Latilactobacillus sakei subsp. sakei DSM 20017 = JCM 1157: one gene and its partner. The protein of the gene in region 1 interacts with the protein of each later gene in a pairwise test. Links are inferred from orthologs where the notes say so. Each region holds a gene or a part of one and is shown on either strand. Other genes may lie near its edges. The genes, in order: tpiA and pepT.

Region 1 (3,333 bases):
CTCAAAGCCTAAACGGCTCGAACGCACCTATTATTTTTTGATATTGTAGAATGAGTTGATACCTTTGTATGAAGCTGTATCACCTAATTGTTCTTCAATACGCATTAATTGGTTGTACTTAGCTAAACGATCAGTACGGCTCATTGAACCTGTCTTGATTTGGCCAGCGTTTGTAGCAACAACTAAGTCAGCGATTGTTGTATCTTCAGTTTCACCTGAACGATGTGAAACAACAGCTGTGTAGCCAGCTTCTTTAGCCATTTCGATTGCTTCTAATGATTCTGTTAATGTACCGATTTGGTTAACTTTAACAAGAATTGAGTTAGCAGCGCCCATCTTGATACCTTTACGTAGGTAATCAGTGTTTGTTACGAAGAAGTCATCACCAACAAGTTGAACTTTTTCGCCAAGTTCTTTAGTGATTGATGCCCAGTCTTCCCAGTTGTTTTCATCGATAGGATCTTCGATTGAAATGATTGGGTATTTAGCAACTAAGCCTTCAAGGTATTTAACGAATTCAGGTGTTGTGAATTCTTCACCAGTTGACCAACGTAATTTGTATGTCTTATCTTCGTTGTTCCATAATTCTGATGAAGCAACATCGATAGCGATTGAGATATCTTCGCCAGCTTTGTAACCAGCTTTTTCGATAGCTTTGATCAAGTATTGTAAAGGTTCTTCATTGTTTGCGAAGTCAGGTGCGAAGCCACCTTCATCACCAACAGAAGTAACTTTACCGTCAGCTGATAAAAGACTCTTCAATGCTTGGAAAGTTTCTGAACCCATACGGATAGCTTCGCGTACAGATTTAGCACCAACAGGCATGATCATGAATTCTTGGAAATCAACTTTGTTATCTGAGTGAGCACCACCATTGATAACGTTCATCATTGGTGTTGGTAATACGTGAGCGTTAGGGCCGCCTAAGTATTCGTACAATGGTAAGCCTAATTCGTCAGCAGCAGCACGTGCAGCAGCCAATGAAACGCCTAAGATTGCGTTAGCGCCTAATTTACCTTTGTTTTCAGTACCGTCTAACTTGATCATTGCAGCATCGATACCGCGTTGGTCAGTTGTGTCGAAACCTACGATTTCTTTAGCAAGAGGGCCATTTACGTTTTCAACAGCCTTTAATACACCCTTGCCACCAAAACGTGATTTGTCGCCGTCACGTAATTCAACAGCTTCATGTTCACCAGTTGAAGCACCTGAAGGAACGATTGCGCGACCAAAGCCGCCATCTTCAGTATAAACTTCAACTTCGACAGTAGGATTACCACGTGAGTCTAAGACTTCGCGGCCTAAAATATCAGTAATAATTGACATGTAATTTTCTCCTTTTTTGGCTGATGATATTCACCAGCACTTTTTTGGATGTCAGGCAAAGCCCACATCTTATTTTAGCTAATTTTTAGTGATTCGTAAATACATACGAGCGAAAAATTAGTCGTTAAAGTGAACAAGATCTAAGAATGAAGCAGGTTCCATGCTTGCGCCACCAACTAAACCACCATCGATGTCTTCTTTGCCCATGATTTCTTTAACGTTTGCAGGTTTAACTGAACCACCGTATTGGATACGAACTTTGTCAGCAACTGTTTGGTCGTATAACTTAGCAACTGTTTGACGAACAACAGCACAGATTTCTTGTGCTTGGTCAGCAGAAGCAGTTTTACCAGTACCGATTGCCCAGATTGGTTCGTAAGCAATAACCATTGAGCTAACTTGGTCAGCTGAAAGGCCTTTAAGACCTTCTGTTACTTGGTTTGAAACCCATTCTTCAGCTTTGCCAGCTTCACGAGTTTCTAATGATTCACCACAACAGAAGATAGGTGTCATGTTGTTTTTGAAGATTGCGTGTGCTTTTTTGTTGATATCTTCATCAGTTTCGTGGAAGTAATCACGACGTTCTGAATGACCGATGATGACGTAATCAACACCCATTTCATTCAAAGTTTTTGGTGAAGTTTCGCCAGTGAATGCACCAGCTTCTTCGAAGTAACAGTTTTCAGCAGCAACTTTTAAGTCTGTGCCTTTAGCTGCTTCTAATAAAGCAGGTAAGTCAACAGCAGGTGCACCGATAACTGATTCTGTTTGATCAAACTTAGGTAAGTTGGCTTTGATAGCATTAACGAACTCAGTTGTTTGAGTTGGGTTCATGTTCATTTTCCAGTTACCAGCAATGATTGGTTTACGCATGAGAAAATCTCCTCTTAATTTAAAATTATTTGTCTGAAATAGCAGCGATACCAGGTAATGTCTTACCTTCTAGGTATTCAAGTGATGCGCCACCACCAGTAGAAATATGTGTTAACTTGTCGCCAACGCCTAATTTCTTAACTGCGGCTGTTGAATCGCCACCACCGACGATTGTTGTAGCACCTGATAAGTTACCTAAGAATTCGCCAATTGCCAATGTACCTTTAGCAAAGTTGTCCATTTCGAACACACCCATAGGGCCGTTCCAAACAACAGTCTTAGCATCTTTAAGAACATTTTCGAAGTCAGCGATTGCTTTAGGTCCGATATCTAATGCCATGTAGCCATCAGGAATGTTACCTTCAACAGTTTCTGTCTTAGCATCGTTTGAGAATGCGTCTGCAACAACGTTATCAACAGGCAATACTAATTTGTCGCCAGCTTTTTCGATTAATTCTTTAGCTAATTCGATCTTATCTTCTTCAACTAATGAGTTACCAATTGATAAACCTTTAGCAGCGTAGAAAGTATAAGTCATACCACCACCAACAATAACTTTGTCAGCTTTAGCTAATAAATGTTCGATAACACCAATCTTGTCAGAAACCTTTGCGCCACCTAAGATAGCAACAAATGGACGTTCTGGCGCGTCAACTGCTTCGCCCAAGAATTTGATTTCTTTTTCTAATAAGTAACCAGCAACTGCAGGTTTGTTATTAGCTTTCATAGCTGTTGCAATCCCAACGTTTGATGCGTGAGCACGGTGAGCTGTACCGAAAGCGTCGTTGACGAACATGTCGCCTAATGATGCCCAGTATTCGCCCAACTTAGGATCGTTTTTACTTTCGCGTTTGCCAAAGTCGTTGTCGATATCTTGGAAACGAGTGTTTTCCATCACTAATACTTGGCCATCAGTCATAGCATCGATAGCAGTTTCTAATTCTTGACCTTCGTTTGAAGCAACGAAAGTAACGTCTTTGTTTAATAATTCGCCAAGACGTGCAGCAACTGGTTTCAATGTCAATTCTTTCTTGTCTTCGTCACTCTTGATACGGCCCAAGTGAGAAAGTAAGATAGCCTTGCCACCATTGTCGATGATGTATTGGATTGTTGGTAAAGCAGCTACGATACGGT
Region 2 (3,228 bases), 270 kb from region 1 along the record:
GGACAATCCAAACGTCCGTAAAGTCCTTGTAACGGCCCAAATGCGCGATTATTTCACTAATGACCGCTCATCAGACGAAGATAATGAAAAACGCCGTGAAGCAACTTATATCGAACGTTTCAGCGAAATCTGGGAATTCAAACAGGTTGACGGACAATATCTCGTCAACCATATCGATCAATCTCTTTAAGAAAGTGAGTTTTTGAAATGCACCTCGAGTTTACTACCGGTCAAACCCAAACGGCAGTTTCCCTAATGCCACGCCATTTGGACGACTGTTTGCACGAACTAATCCTCATCAATCAAAAAAAAGACGCCATCGATATTCTCGAATGGCGCCTTGATTATTGGCAAGCTCCTGCACAACTATTGACCGCTGCTGAAAAAATAGCCGCGCTTGATTTGCCCTTAATTTTAACGGTTAGAACCACTAACGATGGTGGCTTAGCATCAGCTCAAGACTACCTCACCTACTACGCTCCCTTGATCAAAGCCCATATTGGTCAAGCAATCGATTTAGAGTGGTCACTAGCAGCCGAGCAACGTCATCAATTGGTTGAATTAGCCCATCAACAGCATTACCAAGTGCTTTTGAGTCATCATGATACCGTTCAAACACCGGATAATGATACCTTGCGCACGCAATTATTAGCCATGCAAGCCGACCCTGATGCGGACCTCTTGAAATTAGCGACGACGGCCCAATCACCAGCAGATACAACCCGCTTGTTAGCAGCCACTCAAAGTTTTACGCATCAATTCGATAAACCATTGACGACAATGGCAATGTCTGAATTTGGTGTCGCCTCGCGAATCTTTGGCGGTCAATTTGGCTCAGTTATCAGTTTTGGCTATCTCGAAACACCTAGCGCGCCCGGCCAACTACCAATTGAGCAACTAAAAGGTTTACTGACAACTAATCAAGCTTAAATTAAGCATAAAAAGAGCCCAACAAATTGAATTGTTGGACTCTTTTTTATATCTTTAGTTTCTTTCAACGTTTAATTCGTTCATCTTAATCATTGTATCGACCGCTTTTTCCATCGTTTGAACTGAAACGAATTCGTAGCGACCATGCATATTTTCAGCACCGGCAAAGATATTTGGTGTTGGAATTCCCATGAATGAAATCTTAGAACCATCTGTCCCACCACGAACGGGTTCGATTAATGGTTTGATATCGATTGCTTCCATAGCGTCCTTAGCCAAATCAACAACATCCATATGATCTTTTAAGACTTCTGCCATGTTGTAATATTGATCTTTAATGGTTGCTTTAACGCGACCTTCACCGTATTTAGCATTCATGTCTTCAGCCACTTTAGCAGCAAATGCTTTACGTGTTTCTAAACCATCGCGATCAAAATCACGGATGATATAGGCCATGTGTGCTTCATCAACAGTACCGTCTAAGCTCAATAAGTGATAGAAACCTTGACGGCCATCTGTTTTTTCAGGTACTTCATCGCGTGGGAAAGCATCTTGGAAATCAACAGCAACTTGTAAAGCGTTAATCATGATGTCTTTAGCTTCACTAGGATGCACGTTTTTACCTTGAATATCAACTTTCATTGCAGCTGCATTAAATGTTTCATATTCAAGTTGACCAATTGGGCCGCCATCCATTGTATAAGCGAAGTCTGTTGCAAAATCTTCAGCGTCGAAGCGATCAGCACCTGTGCCGATTTCTTCATCTGGTCCTAAACCAATCTTGATGTCGCCATGTTTGATTTCAGGATGTTGGATGAAGTAATCCATCGCTGTGATAATTTCAGCAACCCCAGATTTATCATCTGAACCTAATAATGTTGAGCCGTCTGTTGTAATTAATGTTTGGCCCTTATAGTTTTTCATGTTAGGGAATTCTTTAGGATCTAAAACAAATTGACCAGCTTCGTCTAATTTGATAATTGATTCGCCATCATAATTTTCAATTGTTTGGGGATTAACACCCTTGGCATTGAAATCTGCTGTATCAACGTGAGATAAAAAGCCCATTGTTGGCACTTTTTTATCGATATTACTTGGTAATAACGCTGTAACATAGCCGTTTTTTTCGTTATACTTAACGTCGCTTAAGCCGATTTCTTTCAAGTCATCCATCAATTTGTGTAAGAAAACCACTTGTGTTTGTGTTGATGGAATCGTCGTCGCATTTTCGTCTGAACGAGTTTCTGTTGTGATATATTCTAGAAAACGCGGAATTAATTTTTCATATTTAGCCATGGTGAAGCCTCCTAGATATTATTTAATACTAATTCTATTCTAACCTACTTCGCATTAAAAATAAATGTAAACGGATCAGTTTTTTGCTGAGATTTAATAAAAGTAACTTGCCAATCGTTTATTTGACGCCATTCTTCAAATAACGCAGTCATCTTAGTCTTCACAATGCTTTCAATATGATGACCAGGATCGATAACGGATAATCCGGCCGCTAACATGTCATGACCCGTATGATAATAAACGTCACCAGTAATATACAAATCAGCCTTGGCTTGCAGAGCAGCGGGGAAGAACTTACCACCATCACCGCCAACTACTGCAACTGTTTCAACTAATTTATCAGGTTCATTTGAAATCAAGCGGAGACCGGTTAAATCAAACGTTTCGCAAACAAATTGGGCGTAGTCCCGGACTGTCATTGGTTGATCAACTTGACCAATGCGCCCGATCCCGATAGGTTGTTGTTGATTAGCCAATGGGATTAAATCATACGCTGGTTCTTCGTAAGGATGTACAGCAAGCATCGCTTTTAACACGCGGTTCTTTTTAGCTGCTGGTAAAATAACCTCTATTTTAACTTCAGCAACCGCTTCTGCCTGACCCGCTTGTCCAATAAACGGATCAGCCGCAGCTTGCGGTTCAAAACGACCGGTGCCTTCAGCGCTAAAACTGCAGTTTTGATAGTTTCCTAATTCACCGGCACCAGCTTGCCCTAACGCTTGGCGTACCACATCCGCATGTGTTTCAGGTACGAAAACAGCCAATTTCATTAATGCTTCATAATCAGTCACGTTGAACGGTTGCACATTTTTAAGTGCTAACGCTGCTGCCAACCAATCATTCATCCCACCTTGCGCCTTATCGAGATTGGTATGGGCTGCATAGACCGTCATATCATGCGTCAGTATATCAGCGTACATCTTATTTTGCGGATCACTTAGATCAAGATTGCGTGCAGGTCGGAACATCACTGGGTGGTGGGCAAAAATAAAATCGATCTCG

Evidence for each region.
Region 2: the proteins of tpiA (region 1) and pepT interact in binary tests that used the Escherichia coli proteins (3 or more experiments, as listed by UniProt). The link is inferred for Latilactobacillus sakei subsp. sakei DSM 20017 = JCM 1157 from one-to-one orthologs.

The regions. Positions count from the first base shown.
Region 1 is NZ_AP017929.1:1,822,966-1,826,298, forward strand. The notes cover bases 322-3,319. They hold tpiA (triose-phosphate isomerase), read right to left. Parts: upstream 2,200-3,319; coding sequence 1,444-2,199; downstream 322-1,443. Other genes in these bases: eno (phosphopyruvate hydratase), read right to left, coding at 322-1,326; LEUCM_RS09145 (phosphoglycerate kinase), read right to left, coding at 2,225-3,319. Also shown: more of eno, read right to left, coding at 31-321; more of LEUCM_RS09145, read right to left, coding at 3,320-3,333. UniProt on the Escherichia coli protein: Involved in the gluconeogenesis. Catalyzes stereospecifically the conversion of dihydroxyacetone phosphate (DHAP) to D-glyceraldehyde-3-phosphate (G3P).
Region 2 is NZ_AP017929.1:1,550,251-1,553,478, forward strand. What follows is about bases 106-2,998. They hold pepT (peptidase T), read right to left. Parts: upstream 2,227-2,998; coding sequence 985-2,226; downstream 106-984. Other genes in these bases: LEUCM_RS07730 (Tim44 domain-containing protein), read left to right, coding at 106-190; aroD (type I 3-dehydroquinate dehydratase), read left to right, coding at 208-930; LEUCM_RS07745 (Nif3-like dinuclear metal center hexameric protein), read right to left, coding at 2,271-2,998. Also shown: more of LEUCM_RS07730, read left to right, coding at 1-105; more of LEUCM_RS07745, read right to left, coding at 2,999-3,228. UniProt on the Escherichia coli protein: Cleaves the N-terminal amino acid of tripeptides.